One region of the Nocardiopsis sp. NPDC058789 genome, then DNA from elsewhere that is predicted to be linked to it. Evidence: riboswitches for the same ligand, from Rfam matches in the RefSeq annotation. Region 1 holds a riboswitch; each other region holds the start of a gene.
The links. A riboswitch is a leader RNA that binds a small molecule or an ion and turns the genes downstream of it on or off. The one in region 1 is predicted to bind thiamine pyrophosphate.
Positions count from the first base shown of each region.

Region 2: another riboswitch for thiamine pyrophosphate. It lies ahead of ACFW3L_RS00795 (TenA family protein); the one in region 1 lies ahead of thiC (phosphomethylpyrimidine synthase ThiC).
Region 3: another riboswitch for thiamine pyrophosphate. It lies ahead of thiO (glycine oxidase ThiO); the one in region 1 lies ahead of thiC (phosphomethylpyrimidine synthase ThiC).
Region 4: another riboswitch for thiamine pyrophosphate. It lies ahead of ACFW3L_RS15550 (ECF transporter S component); the one in region 1 lies ahead of thiC (phosphomethylpyrimidine synthase ThiC).

Region 1 covers NZ_JBHYOW010000015.1:84,148-89,982, forward strand. Annotated here, with positions in the region: gene rsrA (mycothiol system anti-sigma-R factor) at 1-52, opposite strand, end outside; gene ACFW3L_RS21555 (sigma-70 family RNA polymerase sigma factor) at 49-720, opposite strand; gene ACFW3L_RS21560 (class I SAM-dependent methyltransferase) at 1,068-1,889, shown strand; gene thiC (phosphomethylpyrimidine synthase ThiC) at 1,935-3,602, opposite strand; TPP riboswitch at 3,592-3,707, opposite strand; gene ACFW3L_RS21570 (SOS response-associated peptidase) at 3,834-4,688, opposite strand; gene ACFW3L_RS21575 (DUF3068 domain-containing protein) at 4,730-5,719, opposite strand; gene ACFW3L_RS21580 (alpha-(1->3)-arabinofuranosyltransferase) at 5,716-5,835, opposite strand, start outside.
Region 2 covers NZ_JBHYOW010000001.1:172,251-178,085, forward strand. Annotated here, with positions in the region: gene thpD (ectoine hydroxylase) at 1-120, shown strand, start outside; gene ACFW3L_RS00780 (ABC transporter ATP-binding protein) at 175-900, shown strand; gene ACFW3L_RS00785 (ABC transporter permease) at 897-1,628, shown strand; gene ACFW3L_RS00790 (HNH endonuclease family protein) at 1,699-2,343, opposite strand; TPP riboswitch at 2,571-2,671, shown strand; gene ACFW3L_RS00795 (TenA family protein) at 2,661-3,314, shown strand; gene ACFW3L_RS00800 (nitroreductase/quinone reductase family protein) at 3,321-3,797, opposite strand; gene ACFW3L_RS00805 (universal stress protein) at 3,944-4,867, shown strand; gene ACFW3L_RS00810 (alpha/beta hydrolase) at 5,112-5,835, shown strand, end outside.
Region 3 covers NZ_JBHYOW010000013.1:23,076-28,910, forward strand. Annotated here, with positions in the region: gene ACFW3L_RS19680 (zinc-binding dehydrogenase) at 1-342, shown strand, start outside; gene ACFW3L_RS19685 (phosphotransferase family protein) at 386-1,132, opposite strand; gene thiE (thiamine phosphate synthase) at 1,186-1,857, opposite strand; gene ACFW3L_RS19695 (Rv2175c family DNA-binding protein) at 1,925-2,284, opposite strand; TPP riboswitch at 2,403-2,513, shown strand; gene thiO (glycine oxidase ThiO) at 2,512-3,705, shown strand; gene thiS (sulfur carrier protein ThiS) at 3,708-3,920, shown strand; gene ACFW3L_RS19710 (thiazole synthase) at 3,924-4,724, shown strand; gene pknB (Stk1 family PASTA domain-containing Ser/Thr kinase) at 5,100-5,835, shown strand, end outside.
Region 4 covers NZ_JBHYOW010000009.1:150,234-156,068, forward strand. Annotated here, with positions in the region: gene ACFW3L_RS15535 (enoyl-CoA hydratase/isomerase family protein) at 49-840, opposite strand; gene ACFW3L_RS15540 (energy-coupling factor transporter transmembrane component T family protein) at 897-1,661, opposite strand; gene ACFW3L_RS15545 (ABC transporter ATP-binding protein) at 1,700-3,250, opposite strand; gene ACFW3L_RS15550 (ECF transporter S component) at 3,254-3,892, opposite strand; TPP riboswitch at 3,975-4,082, opposite strand; gene ACFW3L_RS15555 (glycoside hydrolase family 19 protein) at 4,217-5,107, opposite strand; gene ACFW3L_RS15560 (transglycosylase domain-containing protein) at 5,332-5,835, opposite strand, start outside.

The DNA.
Region 1 (5,835 bases):
GCACCTCGCTGCACGGGGTGTCCGTCTCCGACTTGTCGTGACCGCCGCTCATTGCCGATCTCCTCGATCCGACCCGCTCACCTGTGCTCGACCCCCCGCCGCCGACCCCGACGCGACGGCCGACGCCTCCGCGGCTCTGGTCGCGGCGAGGAAGCCACGGTCCACCGCGTACTCCTCGAGGTGGGAACGCAGCTGGCGCCGCCCTCTGTGCAGCCGGGACATGACCGTCCCGATGGGGGTGCCCATGATCTCGGCGACCTCCTTGTACGCGAAGCCCTCGACGTCCGCGAGGTACACCGCGATCCGGAAGTCCTCGGGAAGCTCCTGGAGGGCGCGCTTGACGTCGCTGTCGGGGAGGTGTTCGAGCGCCTCGGCCTCGGCGGACTTCAGCCCCGCCGCCGTGTGCGAGGCGGCCTGGGCGAGCTGCCAGTCCTCGACGTCCTCGGTCCCGGCCTGCTTCGGCTCCCGCTGCTTCTTGCGGTAGGAGTTGATGAAGGTGTTCGTGAGGATGCGGTACAGCCACGCCTTGAGGTTGGTCCCCTCCTTGAACTGGTGGAAGGAACCGAACGCCTTGGCGAAGGTCTCCTGCACCAGGTCCTCGGCGTCCGAGGGGTTGCGTGTCATGCGCAGCGCCGCCGAGTAGAGCTGGTCGAGGAAGGGAAGCACGTCCCTCTCGAACCGCTCGTCCCGTTCCCCGGCTGTCTCCTGGCTCTGGTCCAAGCCCTTCGGCCTCCTCGCGCTGGTCCCTGGTGGGGTGTCCGTATCCCAACGATACGTTCCCACACCCCCGACCTGCGCGTCGACGCCGCGTGGCGCCAACGCCGTTTCCCCGCGCTCCAGGCACGCACCAGCGGTCGGCATGCTCCTGATCCAACCCCTTCCCTGCTCCCGAGTTCCCGCTCCGGAACCACGTCCCGGACGGTGCTGGTGACAACAACGACCTCCGCGAGCTGATTCCGCCCTGGGAGCGGGACGGGGTCCCGGATCCGAAGTTTGTGGTTTGACCGCGTCGGTGAAGGTGAGGCATGGCAGAGTGCGGGTAGGACTCACTGAAGGATGGGAGAGGAGTGCACGTGCGACCGTCCTCGACTCCGGCCTCCGACCGCCCCCGATCGCCCGCCGCCCAGTTCGCCACCACGGACCGGCTCTCGGACTACTGGCGTTTCTACTGGGCGGTCGCGGAGGCGCAGATCAGCCGCTGGCTGCCCGAGCGGCCCGCCCGGCTCCTCGACCTGTCCAGCCCCGACTTCCAGGGCACTCCGCGCGCCGTGGCCGCCGGACACGACGTCGTCACCCTGCTGCCCTCGGTGGACATGGCCATGCGCCGTCCGCTCACCCTGGTCAACGGTCGCGCCGTGGTACCGCCCCCCACGCCGCGCGGTCGGCTCCGGCACGTGGTCGGTGACTCCGCCTTCCTGCGCGCCTTCAGCCCCGAGTCCTTCGACGGGGTCATCGCGGACAACCGGGTGTTCTCCCGGCAGCTGGCCACCGAGTCGTCGATGTCCGAGGTGGCCCGGGTGCTGCGCCCCGGCGGCCGGGTGCTGGTCTGCGTCGACTCCGTGGTCCTGGGCATGGCGCTGCTGGCCGAGCAGGACGCCTGGCCGGAGCTGAGCCACGCCCCCAGCGCGGACGTGCTCCTGGTGCCCTGGCCGGACGGTTCGATCACCCGCTGCTTCACCGCGGAGCAACTGACGGAGATGGTCACCGAGGCCGGTCTGGAGCTGGAGTGGATCAAGCCGCGCACGGTGCTGTCGGCCTCCACCGTGGAGCTGATGCTGGCCCGTGATCCCCGTTCCATGGCACGGCTGGTGGAGATGGAGCTGCGGGCCGCCGACTCCGACGACTACGTCGGCGTCCACCTGGTCGCCAGTGCCCACAAGCCCGCATAGGGCCCGCCGCCCCCTGCGGAGCGACGGGCCCGTCACGCCCGTCGACTAGTCGGCGAGCGGGAGGTAGACGCGGTTGCCGCCCTCGGCGAACTCGGCGGACTTGTCGGCCATGCCCCTCTCGATCGCCTCGACGGTGTCCAGGCCGTGCTCCTCGGCGTACCTGCGCACGTCCTGGGAGATCTTCATCGAGCAGAACTTGGGTCCGCACATGGAGCAGAAGTGCGCGGTCTTGGCGGGTTCGGCGGGCAGGGTCTCGTCGTGGAAGGCCTGCGCGGTCTCCGGGTCCAGCGACAGGTGGAACTGGTCCTGCCACCGGAACTCGAAGCGCGCCCTGGACAGCTCGTCGTCCCACTCCTGGGCGCGGGCGTGGCCCTTGGCGACGTCGGCGGCGTGGGCGGCGAGCTTGTAGGTGATGACGCCGGTCTTGACGTCGTCGCGGTTGGGCAGCCCCAGGTGCTCCTTGGGGGTCACGTAGCAGAGCATCGCGGTGCCGTGCCAGCCGATCTGCGCGGCGCCGATCGCGGAGGTGATGTGGTCGTAGCCCGGAGCGACGTCCGTGGCCAGGGGGCCGAGCGTGTAGAACGGCGCCTCGCCGCACAGCTCCTCCTCCAGGCGCACGTTCTCCTTGATCTTGTCCATCGGCACGTGGCCGGGGCCCTCGATCATCACCTGCACGTCGTGCGAGCGGGCGATGTGGGTGAGCTCCCCGAGGGTCCGCAGTTCGGCGAACTGGGCCTCGTCGTTGGCGTCCGCGATGGAGCCGGGGCGCAGGCCGTCACCGAGGGAGAAGGTGACGTCGTAGCGGCGGAGGATCTCGCAGAGCTCCTCGAAGTGCGTGTAGAGGAAGCTCTCCCGGTGGTGGGCCAGGCACCAGGCGGCCATGATGGAGCCGCCGCGCGAGACGATGCCGGTCACCCGGCGGGCGGCCAGCGGGACGTACCGGAGCAGGACGCCCGCGTGGACGGTCATGTAGTCCACGCCCTGTTCGGCCTGCTCGATGACGGTCTCGCGGTAGATCTCCCAGCTCAGCTTGGTGGGGTCGCCGTCGACCTTCTCCAGAGCCTGGTAGATCGGGACGGTGCCGATGGGCACCGGCGCGTTGCGGATGATGCGTTCGCGGGTCTCGTGGATGCGCTTGCCGGTGGACAGGTCCATCACGGTGTCGGCGCCCCAGCGGGTCGCCCACACCATCTTCTCGACCTCCTCGGGCACCGAGGAGGTGACGGCGGAGTTGCCGATGTTGGCGTTGATCTTCACGAGGAAGTTCTTGCCGATGATGGTGGGTTCGGACTCGGGGTGGTTGCGGTTGACCGGGATGACCGCGCGGCCGATCGCGACCTCGTCGCGGACGAACTCGGGGTCGGCCCCCTCGCGGGCGGCCACGAAACGCATCTCGGGGGTGATGGTCCCGGCCCGGGCGTGGGCCAGCTGGGTGACCGCGCCGTCGACGGGGGCCGGTGCCCAGGACGCGCGGGTGCGCGGGAGTCCCCGGTGGACGTCGATGTGTGCGGAGTCGTCGGTGTACGGGCCGGAGGTGTCGTACAGATCGAAGTGGCTGCCGTTGCTGAGATCCACCCGGCGGCGCGGGACGCGGAGGGTCGTGCCCCCGGGGGTGGTGATCTCCTCGTGGACCTTACGAGATCCCATGATGGGACCCGTGGTCACCCGGTGCTCGTCGGTGGTGGAAACGTCACGACCGTCGATAGCCGTCATGGCATGCCTCCCTACGTCGGAATTACCCGAACAGGTTCTGCGGTCGGCGACACCCTTGAGTCGCCCTCTCAGCCCGCCATGGCGCGAGCTCCCGCGTTGCGTATTCACATGTGCGCACGTCGAACGTGCCGGGACATCTCGATCACGGTGTCCCGGGCCGGGGGAAGCACTCCCCCGTGGCCTCGCACACCATACACAGGCCGTCCCCGGGCCTGTCCAGCCTCGCCCGGGTCAGAAAAGTGTCTCCGGTTCGGCGGGGACGGCGTCCTCCACCGGTTCCAGCAGGTCGGGGCGGTTGTTCCTGACGCTGTTGACGTCGGTGGAGACCTCGTCCACCGCGAACCGGTCCACCGGGGTCCGGTCCAGCAGGTCGGCGAGCTCGTCGGCGCCCGTGGTGGGATCGAGCCAGACGGCCCAGTCCTCGCGCGGCACCACGACGGGCATGCGTTCGTGGATGTGAGCGAGTTCGGGCGCGGCCTCGGTGGTGATGACGGCGCAGGTCCACACCCAGGCGGCGGGGTCGTTCTGGTCGTCGACCTCGGGGTCGCGCCAGCGCTCGAAGATCCCGGCCATGGCGAGCGGCTCGTCCCCCGGGTAGTGGACGGAGAAGGGCTTCTTGGCCGCCTTCGCCTTGCGCTTCCGGTGCTGGGGGTCGGTGACGGGCGACGTGCTGGCCTCGGCGGTGCCGTCCCTGTTGAGCAGCTGCCACTCGTAGTAGGCGTCGGCGGGGATGAGGCAGCGGCGGCGCCGGTAGGCGACCCGGAAGGCGGGCTTGTCCGCGACGGTCTCGCCACGGGCGTTGATCATCCGGTAGCCGACGTTGCGGTCCTTGGCCCAGGAGGGCACGAGGCCCCAGCGCATGGTGTGCAGGGAGCGCGGCCCGGGTTCGCCGGTGGGGTGGCCCTGGGGCGGGGGCCCGAGCACGGCGTACACCGGGCTGCCCGGCGCGACGTTGTAGTCCGGGTCGAGCTCCTCCAGAGGGGGCCAGGCGCGTGGGTCCCCCGCGGCGCCCACTGCCTCCTCGGGGAGGGAGAAGGCCAGCTGGAGTTGGTGCACGTTCCTGGACTGGGCATAGCGACCGCACATGGCCGCGATCCTATGCGATCCGCCCACGGTCCCCCGCGCGGTCAGGCGGTTCCGGCGTCCTCCCGCGCACGCTCCCCCGGTTGCTCGGGGGGCCGGGCACGCCAGGCACCGAGCAGCCCGGCCAGGACCGCGACCGCACCGACCGGGCCCAGGGTCCAGGGGGCCCAGAGGTCGAGTCCGCGCAGCAGCAGCGACCGCACCCGGGCCTGCTCGGCGTACCCGGAGACCTGTCCCTCCGCCAGCGCCAGCTCGGCGTCGAGCAGTTCCACCTCGCCCGAGCCGTTCTGCGGGCGCAGGGTCTCGGACCTGCTCTCCTCCAGGTTCACCAGGATGCCGGTGGTCGGCTCGACCCAGAAGGTCCGCTCCGCCGTGAGCCACCGGTTCACGCTGACCGTGCCCTCGGCGTCTGGGTCGAACAACGCGGCCGGTACGTCCCGCGCGGAGTCGGGGACCTGGGTGGCGTCCACGGTCTGTGTGTAGCGGCGCACCGCCACCCCGGCGACCTCGTCGTCCTCCTCGAACACGACCGAGGGCGCCGAGCGCACCTCGGCGTCGTAGAAGGAGTGGTCCCCTTCGGGCGCCCCCGGCGGCCAGTACAGGACCAGCCCGGCCTGGCGCACCGCGCGGTCTCCGTCGACGTGCTCACCGCAGCAGTTCACGGCCCGGCCGGTCTCCCGGTCCACGATCACCCGACGGCTCCAGTGGTCGAGCACCCGCTCCGAGGAGGTGGTGTTCACCGTCATCTCCCAGGCCGACCAGTCGGCGCCGTGCGCGGAGGCCTCCACCCGGGTGTCCCGTTCGAGGTCGACCCCCTCCGCCAGGGTCCAGGTCGCGGTGTCCAGGAAACGGGCGTCGTCGTCGACCATGCGCAGGCCGAGGGAGGCGTCGGCCGGGTGCGGGGCGACCCGGTCGTGCACGTACAGCGGCAGGAGCAGGGCCAGGGTCAGCAGGAACGCACCGGCCGCCACCAGGACCGTGCCCCGGGGCAGGCTCCGTCCAGGCTCCTGGGCCGTCCGCGTCGGGATCCTCACCCGCGCACCTCCTCGACGTCGTGACCGGCCTCGGGCAGGCGTACGGTTCCGTGGCTCGGCCCGGATCCGTTCTCGGACGGTGCGGTCTCCCGGCGCTCGCCGTCGGCGTCGGCCGT
Region 2 (5,835 bases), on a different contig from region 1:
CGCTCGAACATCTTCGTGGTGTTCAACAGCGTGGACAACGCGCTGGTGGAGCCGTTCTCCGCCCGTGAACGCCGCCCGGGCTTCGTCGCCTCGCGCGACTTCACCACGCTGCGCTCCTGACCTCCGCGAGTGGCGCCTTGACCGGTACCGGTTCGCCGCGCATGATGCTGCGCTATGGACCATGACCCGACCGCCGCCGTCGTCGTCCGTGACCTCCGGGTCCGGCGCGGCGGCGGAGTCGTGTTCGACGGGCTCGACCTGGAGGTGGCCCGGGGCGGGGTCACCGGCCTCATGGGGCCCTCCGGATGCGGCAAGACCACCCTCATGCGCGCGATCGTCGGAACGCAGCGTGTCCAGGGCGGCGGCGTCACGGTGTTCGGCCAGGCGGCGGGGAGCGCGGGCCTGCGCCACCGCGTCGCCTACGACACCCAGGCGGCGTCGGTCTACTCGGACCTCACCGTCGAGCAGAACCTGCGCTACTTCGCCCGGTTGGTCGGCGCCTCCCGGAAGGACGTGGGACGCGTCCTCGACCAGGTGAACCTGCGTGACCGGGCCGGTCAGCGGGTCGACACGCTCAGCGGGGGCCAGGCAAGCCGGGTCTCGCTCGCGGTCGCGATCCTGGGCCGCCCCGAACTCCTCGTCCTCGACGAACCCACGGTGGGCCTCGACCCGCTGCTGCGCGAGGAACTGTGGTCGGTGTTCCACACCCTCGTCGACGAGGGGGCGACGCTGATCGTCTCCAGTCACGTGATGGACGAGGCGCTGCGCTGCGACCGGCTGCTCCTGTTGCGCGACGGCCGTGTCATGGCCGACACCACGCCCGCGCGGCTGCTCTCCGAGACGGGGGCGGACGACCCCGACCGCGCCTTCCTGGCCCTCATCGAGAGGGAGGTCGGATGAACCTCACGCGCACCTTCGCCACGAGCGGCCGGGTCCTGCGCCAGCTCGGCCACGACCCGAGGTCGATCGTGCTGCTGCTCGTGGCACCGAGCCTGCTGGTCGGACTCTTCGCCTGGCTCTTCACCGACACGTCGGTGTTCGACGGCATCGGTCCGGCGATCCTCGCCCTCTTCCCGTTCGTGGTGATGTTCCTGATCACGAGCGTGACCACCCTGCGGGAACGCCGGTCCGGGACCCTGGAGCGCCTGCTGTCGACACCGATCGGCAGGTTCGACCTCATCTTCGGCTACGCGTTCGCGTTCGGTCTGGCCGCGATCGTGCAGGCCTTCGTCACGGTGCTGTTCGCCGTCCGCGTGTGCGGACTCGACGTCGAGGGGCCGCTCTGGTCACTGGGCCTGGTCGCGGTCGTGGACGCCCTGCTGGGGACCGCGCTCGGGCTCCTCGCCAGCGCGTTCGCCCGCACCGAGTTCCAGGCGGTGCAGTTCATGCCCCTGCTGGTGTTCCCGCAGATCATCCTCGGCGGGCTCTTCATGCCGCGTGACCAGATGCCCGACGTGCTCCACGCGATCTCGGACTGGCTGCCGCTGAGCCACGCGATCGACGCGGTGAACGCGGTGGCGGCCGGGGACCCCGCCTGGGACGTGTACCGGCCGCTGTCGATCGTGTCCGCCTTCACCGTGGGCGCGGTGCTGCTGGCCTCCCTCACCCTCCCCCGCCGCACGCCCTAGGGGGTCGACGCGATCACTGACCGGGGCCGACCACGTGTCAGGGGCGGCCCCGGTCAGCGGGGGTTCCGGGCTACAGGGCCGGGGTGGTCTCCACGACCGCGTCGGGGCACGTGTCCGCGACGGTGTTCAGCGCTTCGAGCTCGGCCTCGTCGACCGACAGGCTCCAGCGGGTCTTCACCGTGGTCCACTCGGTGACGTACCGGCAGTGCACCTCCTCCGCCGGGGGCAGCCACTCGGCGGGGTCCCGGTCGGCCTTGGACCGGTTGGAGGCCGCGCTCACGGCCACGAGCGCCACCGGCTCGTCCAGGTCGTTGGCGAAGTCCCTGCGCTGGTTCGTGCTCCACTCGGACGCCCCGGAGTCCCACGCCTCGGCGAGCGGGACCATGTGGTCGATGTCCAGCGAGCCCGCCTCGGTGAGGGTACGGCCGTCGTAGTAGGAGAACCACTCGCCCCCGGTCAGACGGCAGCGGTCCCCGACCTCCGGGGCGATCTCGGCCTCCTCGATGAGGACCTCCGCGCGGGTGTGGCACCCGTTCCTGTCAGCGTCCACCCAGTGCGGGAAGAGGCTTCGGTCGTATCCCGTGCGGGACTCCTCCGCGACGGTGAGGGCGGCGATCGCGTCGGCCAGAGGGGTGGCAGCGGCGTACGCCGGAGCGGGGGCCAGGAGTGCGGCGGTGAGCGGGACGGCGGCGAGGGCCACCAGGTGCGGGCGCATGAGAAGGCCTTCCAGATCGTTCACGGAACGTGTAGGTCCTGTGCCTGGGGGTCACGAGTCAAACCCGTCGCCGCTCGACGCACCCCGGGACGGCTGTACAGGTCGGGACCAGCCCGGACAAGACCGCCATCGCGGGTGTGGTTCCGGTCGGCCTTCCCGCCTTCGGGACTCCGGACCGTAACCGACGCCCCGGAGGCGGTCAGGTCGGGGGCCGAGCGGTAGGGTCCGGCTCAGGCACGGGGTGCCCCGGACGACACCGGGGCTGAGATCACACCCGCCGAACCTGCTCTGGATCGTGCTAGCGAAGGGATCGCCTGATGACTGGTTTCTGTGCCCGCGTGTGGGAGGAGACGGCGCCGACACGGGACGCCATCGACGCCCTCCCGTTCGTCCGGGGGATCGGGGACGGCACCCTGAGCCGGGAACGGTTCGAGTACTACATGGTTCAGGACGCCCTCTACCTGCGCGGATACGCACGCGCCCTGGCCACGGCGGCGGCCAGGGCCGACACCAGCGAGGAGATCGCGTTCTTCGCCAAGGCCGCGCACGGCGCGATCGCGGTGGAGAGCTCCCTCCACGAGGGCGCGGTGGGCAGCGTCGGTGAGGACGTCCCGCCGTCACCCACCTGCACCGCCTACACCTCGTACGTGCTGTCGCTGGCGCACACGCAGGGCTACCCCGAACTCGTGGCCGGGGTCCTGCCGTGCTTCTGGGTCTACACCGACGTCGGTGAGCGGCTCATGGCCAGGGCCGGGAACCTCGACGACCACCCGTACGGCGACTGGATCGCCGCCTACGGGGACGAGGAGTTCGCCCGGTCCACCGAGCAGGTCAGGTCGATCGCGGACCGGCTCGCCGCCGGTGCGGGCGAGGCGACGGTCACCCGGATGCGCGAGGCGTTCCGACGGGCCACCACCTACGAGTGGATGTTCTGGGACGCTGCCTGGCGCCAGGAGGCCTGGGGAGACTGACCGGGTTCAGGCGTCCGGGACCGGGGTGAGGCGGAAGACGGGGATCACCCGGTCGGTCCGCCGCTGGTAGAGGGCGAAGTTGGGCCAGACCCCGCACAGGCGTGCCCAGGCCCGGTCCCGGTCCGCCCCGGTGAGCTCCTCCGCCCGGACGGTCACCCGCCGCCCCGTCCTCCCGATCTCCGCCGTGCGCGCGGCCCTCAGATTGTGCGCCCACGCGGGGGTGGAGGGGGCACCGAAGGCCGATCCGGCCACCAGGTGATCCGCGCCGTCGGGGACACACAGGAGGGGTGTGGAGCGCGGTCGTCCGCTCCTGCGCCCCCGGACGGTGAGCACGGTGTTGGGCAGCCCGGCGAGGTCGAGCAGCCCGAGGCGCCCTCGGCTGAGGCGGTCCAGGTTCCGGTCCAGCCAGGTGATCTGGGGCAGGAGTCGCGGTGTCCACGCGAGGGCACCGATCCGCACGGCCAGGGGTGTGAGCAGACCCATGTGCGCATCGTAACCGTGTGGCCGCCCGGCCGCACTCCATCGTGACCTGCGGCGACACGCCCCACGGACTGGGATCCGCGCGTGGCGGGTGGAAGACTCCAGGGCAGAGCCGTGACGTGCGCGGCCGCTGCCGGAGGGGGCTGTCGATGGTGGAGGACGGGATGGTCGCGCCGAAGGTGCTGGTGGGGATCGACGGGTCGCCCACCGCCTCGTGGGCCCTGCTCTGGGCGGCCGCCGAGGCCGACCGGCGCGGTTGGCCGCTGCACGTGGTGCACGCCCTGGCGATGCCCCTGGTGATGTCCGTCTACGCCGGGCCCACCCGTTTCCCGCCTCCCGAGGAGGTCGCCGACCAGGGCCGCCGGGTCCTGGCCGAGGCCGCCGCGCACGTACGGGGGCGCCACCCCGGGGTGTCCGTGGAGGAGGACCTGGCGTTGGAGGAACCGGGCACCGCGCTGGTGCGGCGGGCGGGTCCGGACGACCTCGCGGTGGTGGGTTCGCGCGGGCTGGGCGCGGCGCGGTCGGTGCTGGACGCCTCGGTGAGCGTCCGGGTGACGTCCCGGGCGGAGTGTCCCGTGGTCGTGGTGCCCGGGACCGGGTCGGAGGACGTCGCCGTCCCGCCGCGCCGGATCGTGGTGGGGGTGGACGGATCCGACGACTCCCGGCGCGCACTGGCCTTCGCCCTGCGGGAGGCCTCCCTGGTGGAGGGTGGCGCGGTCGTGGCGGTGCACAGCTGGCAGGTGCCGGTGCCGCTCGACTCGGCGTATCTGGCGGCGGGCGGCTGGTCACCCCCGGACGACCTCCTGGACAGCAGGTCGCAGGAAATGGTGACGGAGATGGTGACCCGGGTCGTGGACGACGGGACCGACGGGGTGGCGGTCTCCGTCGTGCGCAGCGACCGGGACGCCGCCGAGGCCATCGTGGAGGCGGGCGCGGCGGCGGACCTGATCGTCGTGGGCTCCCGTGGACGGGGCAGCGTGCGCGGTCTGCTCCTGGGCTCGGTGAGCCAGGGCGTGCTGCACGCGGCGACCGTCCCGGTCGCGGTCCTGCCGAGGCACCCCCGGCCCCGCTGACCGGCGCGGAGCGCTCCGTTGAGGTGTGAGCACGCTCCCCCACCGGTGTGACGCCTCCGGGCCCGGGAACTACCACGGGCCCGGAGGAGTTCCCTTCCATGAAGGAACGCACCGACACCCGGAGAGACCACCCCCTGGGGGGTGACCGCCATGGGACCTCGGCACGAACGCCCCGGCTCGGCCGGGCACGGTCGGCGGCACACCGCCGTTCCCTCGCCTCCGCCCTGTCACCCGAGGAACCCCGATGTCCCAGCTCCACCCTGACCTGGCCCCTGCCCGATTCCTGCCCACTCCGACGTTCGGCCCCCGCACGGCGCGTCTGGCGCAGCGACTCACCGAACGCATGCGGCCGACGCGGACCCCCGCCGACCTCCTGGTCGAGGAGCACACGGCGCCGGGGCCCGAGGGCGCTCCGCCGCTCAGTCTGCGGGTCTACCGGCCCCGGTCGGTGGAGGGCCCCTCCCCCGCGCTGCTGTGGAGCCACGGCGGCGGGTACCTGTTCGGCAGTCCGGTCCAGGACGAGAGGGGCAGTGTCGAGTTCGCCCGTGAACTGGGCGCCACCGTGGTGGCGCTCCGCTACCGCAAGGCCCCGCAGCACACCGCCCCCGCACCGGTCGAGGACGCCCACGCGGCGCTCTCCTGGATGGTGGACCGGGCCGGACCGCTCGGGATCGACCCCGGACGCGTGGCGATCGGCGGCGCCAGCGCGGGCGGTGGCATCACGGCCGCGCTGGCCCAGATGAGCCTGGACCGGGGCGGCCCGCGCCCGCTGTTCCAGCTGCTCGTCTACCCGATGCTCGACGACCGCACCGTGCTCCGCTCCGACCTGGACGGACTCGGCGTGCGCATGTGGTCCCCGGCCAGTAACCGGTACGCCTGGCGGTCGTACCTCGGCACCGACGCCGGAGGCGCGGAGGTCTCCCCCTACGCGGCCGCGGCGCGTCGGGAGGACCTGTCCGGTCTGCCCC
Region 3 (5,835 bases), on a different contig from region 1:
GACGTGGTGATCGACGGGGCCGGCGGTGCGCTGGGGTCGGCGTCCTTCAGGGCGGTGGCCGAAGGAGGCCGGTTCCTCAGCTACGGGACGGCCGGAGGCTCCTTCGCGGAGATCGACGCGCGGGAGGCCGCCCGGCGCGGGATCACCACCCTGGGCCTGGACGCGATGCGGGCTCGGTCGGGCACGGACCGGAGCGACCTGACCCGTCTGGCCCTGGAGGAGGCACGGGCCGGACACCTGCGCCCCCACGTGGGCCTGACCCTGCCGTTGGAGCGGGCCGCCGAGGCGCACGCCGCCCTGGAGGGCCGCCGTGTGCTGGGCAAGGTGCTCCTGGTCCCCTAGGAACTCCGGGGACCGCGCTCGACGTGGTCGGGTCTGCGCGGCCTCACATCCGGGCCCTCAGCACGTCGACCTCACACCCCGGCGCGAACGGGTCGAAGCCGTGCTCGACCAGCCAACGCACCCCCAGGAGGGCGCGCGACGACCACCACGCGCGGACCACGTCGAGGTCGACGTCGGCGCCGTAACCGGCGGCGACCTCCGCCAGATGCCCCTCGTTTCCGAGCGTCAGGGTGGCGAGGTCGAAGAGGGGGTCGCCAGCGCCCGCCTCGGACCAGTCGATGACGCCGGTGACCTCGTCGCCCTCGACGAAGACGTGCTCCCTCTGGAGGTCCCCGTGCGTGAAAACCGGGGTGTAGGGGCGGATCGCGGCCTCGGCCACCCGGCGGTTACGGGCGACCAGGTCGGCGGGCAGGACACCGTTGGTCACGAGGAGTTCGCACTCCCGGTCGAGCTCCGCCGCCCACTCGCCGGGGTCCCGGCGGCGTCGGCCGGGCCAGGGAGGTGGCGGAGCCTCGTGCAGTCTCCGGACGGCGGCGCCCACCGCGGTCCAGGCCGCCGACGAGGCGGTCGACGGCTCGCCCAGACGGCCCAGGGCCGTCCCCGGGAGCGCGGCGATCGCGAGCACGGGCGGCCTGCGCCAGAGAACCTCCGGGGTCGGGACCGGCGCGAGGGACATCGCCTCGACCTCGACGTCGACACGCGCCTGGTCGGCGTCCACCTTCAGGAACACGTCACCGACGCGCAGTGTCGCGCGCTCGGAGTGGGCGACGACGACCTCGACCTCATCCATGGTGGACCAGTATCCCCGGGACGGCCGTCGAGGTCACCGGGTTTTCGCGACGGTCAGGCGTCGCCGCGCCGTGCGGTCAGGCGGGCCCGGAGCGCGCTGGCCGCCGCTCGCGGATCCTCGGCCTCGGTGACGGCGCGCACCACGACCACGCGGGTGGCCCCGGCGTCCAGCACCCGGTCCACGTTCTCCAGGTCGATGCCGCCGATCGCGAACCAGGGCCGGTCGGTGCCGAGCGCGGCCGCGCGCTCCACCAGTTCGAGTCCGGCCGCCGGGCGGCCCGGCTTGGTCGGGGTCGCCCAGGTCGGGCCCACGCAGAAGTAGTCGCTCCCGGGCTCCTCCGCCGAACGGGCGGCGGCCTCGGGGTCGTTGTTGGAGCGGCCGACCAGCGGGTCGGCGCCGATGATGTCGCGGGCCAGGGGAACCGGCAGGTCGCGCTGGCCCAGGTGCAGGACGTCGGCGCGTACCGCGCGGGCGATGTCGGCGCGGTCGTTGACGGCGAGCAGGGCCCCGTGGCGCTCGCACGCCTCCCGCAGGACCTCCAGGGCGGCCAGTTCCTGGCGGGCCTCCAAGCCCTTGTCCCGGAGCTGGATGATGTCCACGCCTCCGGCCAGGGCGGCGTCCGCGAACTCCGCGAGATCACCGCTCTCGGTCCGGGCGTCGGTGCACAGGTACAGAAGGGATGCGTCCAGGCGCTCGCGCAGGCTGGTTCCGTGGCTCGTCCTCACGCGCCCCACCCTAACCAACGGCCCGGGGGACGTCACCGGGGTGGTGCGTCCCCGGGCCGTGGACGGCTCAGAAGGCCATGCCCTGGGCCCGCCGACGGACCTCGGTGCCCCGGTTCTCCCGCATGGCCTGGATCGGCGTGCCCGGCAGGGTGTCGTCCGGGGTGAACAGCCAACGCAGGGCCTCCTCGGTGGAGAAACCGGCGTCGGTCAGCAGCACGATGGTGCCCGGCAGACCCTTGACCAGGTCCGGGCCGTCCAGGAAGGCGGCGGGGATGCAGAGTTCGCCACCGCGCACCACGCCCATGAGGCGGTTCTCGCGGATGAGCGTCTTGATGCGGTTGGGGCTCACGCCCAGCGGCGCGGCCGCCTCACGCAGGGTCAGCCATTCGCCGACGAGTTCGTCGAGTTCACGATCGCTTTGTGTCACCCACCCAATCTGCCACACCCGGCCGGGCTCCGGAGACCATCGCCCCGCCCCCGGACGCCCCGCCTGGGAGATCCCCGCCACGACCGCCCTGGACGGGTTGTCCTAGGATGAGGGCGAGGACATGTCCCGCGGGAGCCGGGTGGACCCGGCTGAGAGGGAGGCTCACCGCCTCCGACCGCACGAACCTGATCCGGGTCATTCCGGCGAAGGGAGTGGAACACGGCGCCGTGCGCAGCAACGAGGTTCCCCCACAGAAGACGATTCATCCCACCAATGCGGTGGTCGTGGTCGGCGGCGGCGTCATCGGCCGGGTCACTGCCTGGCGGGCCGCCCAGCGCGGCCTGTCCGTGACCCTGGTCGAGCCCGACCCCGTCACGGCGCCCTCCGACGCCCGCGCCTCCTCGACCGTCGCGGCGGGCATGCTCACCCCCGCGACCGAGGCGGTCTTCGGCGAGGAGGAGCTCATGGAGCTCGGGGTGCGCTCGGCGCGCCTCTACGACGACTTCGTCGCCGAACTCCAGGAGGCCAGCGGGATCGACGTCGGCCACCGCCGCACCGGGACGCTGCTGGTCGCCTTCGACCGCGACGACCTCGCGGTCCTCACCGACCTCCACGCGCTCCAACAGCGCCTGGGCATCCCCACCCAGCGGCTCACCAGCCGCGAGTGCCGACGCCTCGAACCCACGCTCGCTCCGGGCGTGCGCGGTGGCGTGCTGGCCCCCGAGGACCACTCCGTGAACCCGCGCGCGCTGCTCCTGGCCCTGGCGCGGGCCGGGGAGCGGGCGGGCGTTCGCGAGGTCCCCGGGTACGCGGAGGAGATCACCTCCCCCGGGGCTGACGGCGCGCGCCTGGGCGTACGCCTGGCCGACGGGACCGCACTGCCCGCCGCGCAGGTGGTGCTCGCCGCCGGATGCTGGGGCGACCGGGTACGGGTGCCCGAACCGGTGGTTCCGCCGCTGCGCCCGGTCAAGGGGCAGCTGCTGCGCGCCCGGGTGCCCGCCGGGGAACCGCCGCTGGTCACGCGCACCGTGCGCGGCCTGGTGCGCGGGTTCCCCGTCTACCTGGTGCCCCGGGCCGACGGCGAGGTGATCGTCGGCGCCACCCAGGAGGAGCTGGGCCACGACACCTCCCTGACGGTCGGCGGGCTCTGGCAGGTCCTGCGGGACGCGCGCGAGCTCGTCCCGGGGGTGAGCGAGCTGGAGGTCGTCGAGACCTGCGTGGGGCTGCGGCCGGGTTCCCCCGACAACGAACCCCTCCTGGGGCCCACACGGGTCCCGGGACTGCACCTGGCCGCCGGACACTTTCGGCACGGGGTCCTGCTGGCCCCGGTGACCGGGGAGGTCATGGCCGAGGCACTCACCACCGGCGCGCTGCCCCCGTACGCGCGCCGGTTCTCAGCCAGCAGACGGACGTGGGAGTAGCAGTGGAACTGATCATCAACGGACAGGCCCGGGACAGCGAGGCGACCACCGTGGACGGGGTCGTGCGCGACCTCACCGACGCCGGGGACGGCGCCGTCCCCGGCGGGATCGCCGTCGCGGTCAACGACGAGGTGGTGCGACGCACCGCCTGGACGGACACCGAGCTCTCCGCGGGCGACCGCGTGGACGTGCTCACCGCCGTACAGGGAGGCTGAACCATGACACAGACGTCCGAGTCCGTGACCGTCGCGGCACACGTGTCGGAGGACCCGCTGGTCATCTCGGGGGTCTCCTTCGGGTCCCGACTCATCACCGGCACCGGCGGGGCGCCCTCGCTGGAGGTCCTGGAGGACGCCCTCCTGGCGTCGGGAACCGAACTCACCACCGTGGCCATGCGCCGGATCACCCCGGGCACCCAGGGGTCGGTGTGGGACGTCCTGGAGCGCAACCGCATCCGCCCGCTGCCCAACACCGCCGGGTGCTTCACCGCCGTGGACGCCGTGCGCACCGCGAGGCTCGGCCGTGAGGCCCTGGGCACCGACTGGGTGAAGCTGGAGGTGGTCGCCGACGAGCACACCCTCCTGCCCGACCCGGTGGAACTACTGGACGCCGCGGAGGCGCTGGTCGACGACGGCTTCACTGTCCTGCCCTACACCAACGACGACCCGGTGCTGGCCCGTCGCCTGGAGCAGTTGGGCTGCGCCGCCGTGATGCCGCTGGCCGCGCCGATCGGTTCGGGCCTGGGCATCCGCAACCCGCACAACCTGGAGCTGATCGTCGAACAGGCCGAGGTCCCGGTGATCGTGGACGCGGGCATCGGGACGGCGAGCGACGCCGCCCTGGCGATGGAGCTCGGGTGCGACGCGGTGTTGTTGGCCACGGCCGTGACACGCGCCCGGGAGCCGGTGCGGATGGCGGCGGCGATGCGCGACGCCGTGCGCGCCGGTCGCGGTGCGCGGCTGGCCGGACGCATCCCGGTCCGCCGCCACGCCAGGGCCTCCAGCCCCGACGTGGTCTGAGTCCGCCGGGAGGACTCCGGTGCGGTGGTCCGGGGCTCCGGACCTGGGACGATCACCCGTTCCGACACACCGCGCGAACCCCCGGTGACGACACGCGAACGGACCGTTACCGACGGGTTTGGTCCCGTCCCCTACCGTGGGAGGGTGCGCGTGCCGCGCGACGGCACCGCACCCTCAGACCGCCCAGGCGCGAACGCCCCGAACCGACCCTCCGGTCGGGCTCCACGACGGTGGACACGGGGGCCGTCGCGACCGTGAACCGCGGGGCAGACCTGACACCGGCTTCCGCTATCGTGTCGGATCGACACCAGGTGTCGGGTACGCGCCACCGGCCGCGAACGCCCGCGCTCCCCGCAGCAAGGACACAACTCCGCCGTGGACATGACGACTTCCGACCCGCTTGTAGGCGCGACGCTGGACCGTCGCTACTTCGTCGAGTCAAGGATCGCCGGTGGCGGCATGGCGACGGTCTACGTCGCCCACGACCTGAGGCTGGACCGACGCCTGGCCCTCAAGGTCATGCACCCCTCCCTGGCCCAGGACCCGACCTTCGTCCAGCGCTTCATCAACGAGGCGCACTCGGTCGCCAAGCTCTCCCACCCCAACGTCGTGCAGGTCTTCGACCAGGGTGAGGACCAGGGACACGTCTTCCTCGCCATGGAGTACGTCCCGGGCCAGACCCTGCGCGACATCCTCAAGGCACACGGACGACTGGCTCCGAAGCAGGCCCTGAACTTCATGGCCTCGGTGCTGGCCGCGCTGGGGGCCGCCCACCAGGCCGGGATGGTGCACCGCGACGTCAAGCCCGAGAACGTCCTGATCAGCAAGGACGGCCGGGTCAAGGTGGCCGACTTCGGTCTGGCCCGCGCGGTGGAACAGTCCAACCAGGGCCTGACCCGCACCGGCACGCTCATGGGCACGGCCGCCTACCTGGCGCCCGAGCAGATCGAGAAGGGCACCGCCGACGCGCGCAGCGACGTGTACGCGGCCGGGATCATGCTCTACGAACTGCTCACCGGCGGCCAGCCGCACACCGGCGAGACCCCGATCGCGATCGCCTACCAGCACGTGACCGAGGACGTTCCGCGCCCCTCCCACTTCCTGCCGAACC
Region 4 (5,835 bases), on a different contig from region 1:
CGCCCCCAGGCCACCGGGGTGGCCTGGGGTGCCGGTCACAGCCGGGGCTCAGCGGCCGACGAAGGTGGCCTTGCCGGGCCCCTCCTCGACGAAGCTCCGCATCCCGGCCTTCTGGTCCTCGGTGGAGAACAGACCCGAGAAGTGCAGCCGCTCGATCTCCAGACCGGTGTCCAGGTCGGTCTCCAGCCCCCGGTCGATCGTCTCCTTCGCGGCGGCCAGCGCCACGGCGGGACCGTCCACGTACTTCGCGACCAGTGCGACCGCGGCCGTGTAGACCTCCTCGTCGGGCACGACCCGGTCCACGAGGCCGATCTCCCGCGCCTCCTCGGCCCGCACGTGACGACCGCTGAACACCAGGTCCTTGGCGCGGGCGGGACCGATCAGGCGCGGCAGGCGCTGGGTGCCGCCCGCGCCCGGGATGACGCCCAGCTGGATCTCGGGCTGGCCGAGCCTGGCCTTGGCGCCCGCCACCCGGAAGTCGGCGCACAGCGCCAGCTCGCAGCCGCCGCCCAGCGCGTATCCGCTGATCGCCGCGACCACGGGCTTGGGAATGCGGGCCACCGCCGTCAGGGCGTTCTGGAGGGCACGCGAGTACTCCAGCATCTCCGCGTGGGTGAGGTCGGCCATCTCCTTGATGTCGGCTCCGGCCACGAACGCCCGCTCGCCGCCGTAGAGCACCACCGCGCGCACGGAGGGGTCCGCGGAGACGGTGGCGGCCGCCTCCGCGATCTCCCGGGTGACCGTGCCGTTCAACGCGTTCAGCGCCTTGGGACGGTCGATCCGGATGACGGCCACACCGGGGTTCTCCGGATCGGCCTCGACGCGCACGAACTCGCTCACGTTCTCCACCTTCTTCGCTTCGACGTCAGTGTCCGCTGCTTACCTAACCACCCGGGTCAGCGGAAGAGCAGCACCAGGGTCCCCAGGCGGGCCGACACGGCGTAGGCGGTCACCAGCAGCAGTGCGGTACCCACCAGCAGGAGGGTGTCGGCCGCCCGCCAGCGGCTGTACCGCGCGTGGGTGCGGGGCCCGGTGCCGAAGGCCCGCGCGTCCATCGCGGTGGCCAGCAGCGTCCCGGTCCGGATGGACCGCACCAGCAGTGCGAACAGCCGACCGAAGAACAGCGAGACGATCCGCAGGGGGTTGCTCCCGGCCTCCAGCCCCCGTGCCCGGCGGGCCAGGGTGATGGTCCGCCACTGGTCGGCGAGCAGCGGGATGAGTCGCAGCGCCGCGAGCACGCCCATGGCGGGGCGCTCCGGCACGCGAAGCCGCTGCACGAGGCCGTCGGACATCTCCGTGGGGTCACTGCTGATCGCGGCGAGCAGCCCGGGCAGCGCGATCGCCAACAGGCGCACCGCCGCGCCCACGGCGCCCTCCAGACCGTGCTCGCCGTACAGGTAGTTGACCGCGCCGCTGCTGAGCCCCATGAGCAGGAAGGGCCCGCCCAGGACCAGCAGGGTGCGCCGGTCCACCCCGCTGAACGGCACCGTGACCAGTACCGCGAGCAGGACGAGTCCGCCGGTGACGGCGTCCACCGCCGGGATCAGCCCGATGCCGATCAGCAGCGCGGCCAGCAGCTTGGCGGCCGGGTTCAGGCCGGTCAGCCAGTACCGGGCGCCGCCGCCCTCGGGCACATCCAAGGTGAGGGTGTCCCCGCCCATGGCGCGGGGCACGTCCGGGCCGTTCGTGTGCCGGGAACTCACGCCTCCCCCTCTCGTGACGTCGCGGACCGGGCCGCCCCGACGGGTGCCGCGCGTCCCTCCGCGACCCGTACTTCCACGTCCGTCAGGCGGCGCAGCAGGAGTTCGTCGTGGGTGGCCATGACCACGGCCCGTCCCTCGGAGCGCAGGGCGCCGAGGAGCTCCACCAGCTCCGTCCAGGTACGGGTGTCCTGGCCGAAGGTGGGCTCGTCCAGCACCAGCAGGTCCGGGGCGTGCGAGGGGCCGGAGCTGAGCGCGGTCGCCACCGAGAGGCGCCGCTTCTCGCCGCCGGAGAGCGTGTACGGGTGCACCCCGGCCAGCCGGGCCAGTCGCAACCGCTCCATCAGCTCGCCCACCCAGGCGTCGGTCTCGGCCGCGCCCATCCCCGCGCGCAGCGGCGCGAAGCGGAGTTCGTCGCGGACCGTGGCGGTGACGAACTGGTCCTCCGCGTGCTGGAACACCGTGCCCACGTGGCGGGCGAGGCGGCGTGCGGGCCAGCGCACGAGCGGGCGCCGGTCGGTTCCGGCCAGCGGACCGCGCGGCAGCACCTCGCCCCGGTGCGGACGCGAGAGCCCGGCCAGCATGGTGAGGAGCGTGGACTTGCCCGCGCCGTTGGGGCCGGTGAGTGCGGTGGCGGTTCCGGCGGACAGCATGACGTTCACGTCGTCGAGCACCGTCCGCCGGGGGGCGGCGCGCACGCCCACCTGGAAGGGGGTGCGGGCGCTGACGCCGACGGTCTCCACCAGGGGCACGCCGCCGGGAGCGGGCGTGAGCTCGGGGACGGGTTCGTTCCCGGGGATCCACACGCCCTGGTCGGCCAGCGAACGGCCGTGTTCCGCGAACACCCGCGCCGGGGCGCCGTCCGCGATCACTCCCCCGCCGGGTTCGACCACCACGACCCGGTCCACCAGGTCGACGACGTCGGCCACCCGGTGCTCGACCAGCACGAGGGTGGCCTCGGTCTCCGCGAGCAGGCGGGAGAGCAGGTCGCGCACGAGCACGGCCCCGGCCGGGTCGAGGTTGGCGGTGGGTTCGTCCAGGAGCAGCAGACGCGGCCGCATGGCCAGCGCACCGGCGATGACCAGGCGCTGCTTCTCACCTCCGGAGAGGGCGCCCGTGGAGTGCCGGAGGCCGTAGGGGAAGCCGACCTCCGTCAGGGAGCGCTCGACCCGGGGCCAGATGTCCTCGGGGTCCACCCCCAGGTTCTCCAACCCGAAGGCGACGTCGTCCCCGGCCCGGGCCATCACGAGCTGGGTCTCGGGGTCCTGGCTGACCAGTCCGACCCCGCCGCGGCCCCGGTCGGCGGGGGCGCCGTCCACCAGCAGCGAGCCCTCGTGCTCCCCGCTGATGGCGCCGTCCTCGCCGGTGAGCCCGGCCAGGGAGTGCAGCAGGGTGGACTTCCCCGCGCCCGAGGCCCCGAGCAGCAGGACCCGCTCCCCCGGTTCGACGGTCAGGTCCACTCCGCGCAGGGCGTGGGTGTCACGGCCGGAGTGCTTCCATCCCCAGCCGGAGAGTTCGACGCGAGCCCCGCGCGCGTTCGGTCGTGTCACGGGTCAGCCCCTGGCCGAGGGGAAGGGGGCCAGCGCGCCGGACCTGGCCAGCGCCGTGGTGAGCAGGCGCGCGCCCACGCCCGCGATGACGGCCGCGCTGAGGACCACGATCACGCCGTAGGTGAGCTGGTACTCAAGGGGCCAGGTGACGTTGTAGGCGATGTTGTCGCGGATGGCCGGGGAGAGCCCGGCCACGGCGGCCGCGAGCACGGCCACGCCCATGTTCCAGCGCCGGTAGGCGAAGGCGAGGAAGACCAGTTCGGGCAGCAACCCCTGGAGGGTGCCGTCGACGACGACCATGACCCCCCACTGGGTGCCCAGCACGGCCGAGACGGAGGCCGCGGCGATCGAGGTGAGCAGGGCCGCGCCGGGCTTGCGGATGATGAGCCCGCCGAGCACGCCGGAGATCAGCCACATGCCGTAGACGACGGCCTGCCCGGGCGGGAACGCCACGAACAGCGGTGTGGTGACCGACCAGACGATGTTCCACAGCCAGAAGACGACGCCGACCGCGACGCCGATCACGGCGGCCACGACGATGTCGACGGTGCGCCAGCTCCGGGCCTTGGCGAGGATCTCCTGGACGCGGCCCACGGGCTCCGCGGTGGTTCCGGTGCCGGTCCCGCGGTTCTCGGTACTCATGCTGGTTGATGTCCCTTCGTCGGGGTGACGAGGGCCCATGTGGCCAAGAGCGCCGGTCGGGCGCGCGCTGGCGCACGCACGACGGCGGTTTCCTACGACTTCCTTCGCTGGCATGACCCAGATCAGGTGTGTAAGGGTCTGCGGCCGGGTGCCGCACTCTCAGCGCTCACGCGCTCCCCTGTCGGATTGCCTCCATTATGGGGCAAACAGGATGCGCGGTGAAGACCTTCCCTCGGGACACGCAGGAGCGGGGATGCGCCCGGCGGTGCTCGCCGGTCGCACCCCCGCTCGGGTGCCGCCACGGGTGCGTCGACGCACCCGGGGTCAGCAGCTCAGGTTCGACCCCGTGGTGGTGCCGAGGATCTGGGCGAACTGCGTGAAGGTGTTGATGCGGCTCTGCACCTGTCCCGGGTTGCCGCCGTTGCACTCGATGGACCCGTTGATGGAACGGATCGACTCACCGAAGCCGTGGCCGTCAACGATGGCGGTGTGCCCCGACATCGTCCCGGCACCGCTCTGGGTGTTCCAGAACCAGAGTCCGGTCCGCCAGGCGATCGCGGCGTCCTGCTCGACGAGGTAGGGGTTGTTCAGCAGGTCGATGCCGAGGGCGTCCCCGGCGGCCTTGTAGTTGTAGTTCCAGCTCAGCTGGATCGGGCCCTTGCCGTAGTAGGCGTCCTGACCGGCCGGGCAGCCGAAGGGCTGGCTCGGGTCGCAGTAGTGCGGGTAGTTGTCCTCGTTGATCTCCTTGATGTACACCAGCCCGCCGGTCTCGTGGCTGACGTTGGCCAGGAAGGCGGCGGCCTCGCGCCGCTGCACCTCGACGCTTCCGGTGTTGGTGAAGCCCGGGTAGGAGCTCAGGGCGTCGGTGAGGCCGGAGTAGGTGTAGAAGGGGTTCCGGTTCGGGAACATCTGGTTGAACTGGGCCTCGCTGACGACGAAGTCGCTGGGACCGGGCTGTTCGCCGCCCCCGTCGTTTCCGCAGGGGCCCTGGTCGGCCCAGACGTCCGAGGTTCCGGGACGCTCGTTCTGCGTCCACCACTTGGCGGTGTAGTTGCGGCCTTCGAAGGAGACCTGGCCGCCGCCGGTGTAGACGGCGGAGGAGCTCCAGGCCGTCGCGCAGGCGGTGGCCGCCGTCGCGACGGTCGCGGGGAGGGCAACGAGCACAGCCGCGATGGCGCCGAGCACCGCGAGCTGACTCAGGAGACGTCGGATCACGTGATCACACTCCTAGGGTGCGGCGCTGCGTCCGACCGCGCGCCGCAGGGGGGTGACGTCACCTAAGCAAGAGTGGTCTAGACCTGTCAAGGTCCAGACCACGGAAGGTGAGAACCGGGTGACGGTCCGGATCGGAACGGCGGCCCGCCTCCCGGCCCGGCGGCCGGTCCGCCTCGCGACGGTCTCCCGTGGTCACCGGACCGGGGGGCTGCTTCCGAAGGCGTCTAGGTGCCCCCGTCGTCTCCCGTGCCGCCTTCGCCGGTCCCGCCTCCGCCGGTGCCGTCCGCGAGATCCTCCGCGTCCTCGGCGTCCGTGTCGCTCCCGCCCTCGTCGTCATCGTCGTCGTCACCGCCCCGCTGCTCGGGAGGCTCGGTCTTCGGGTCGCCGAAGGCGCCCGGCGACCCCGCGAACGCGTCCGAGGGCAGGTGCTTGGTGGCGCCGCGCATGCTCTCCTGCCAGATCGGGCCGGGCAGGGTGCCCCCGTAGACGATCTCGAAGTGCTGCCCGCCGATCGTCACGCCCTGGAGCGGGTTCTCCTCACCGCCGCGCACGTCGCCCACGACCACGGCCGAGGAGAGGTTCGGCGTGTACCCGGCGAACCAGGCGTAGGCGGCCCCGTCGGTGGTCCCGGTCTTGCCCGCGGCCGGACGCCCCAGGTCCAGCCCGTTGGCCGTACCCCCGTCGAAGGTCTGCTGGAGCAGGTGGTTGACGCCGTCGGCGGCGTCCTG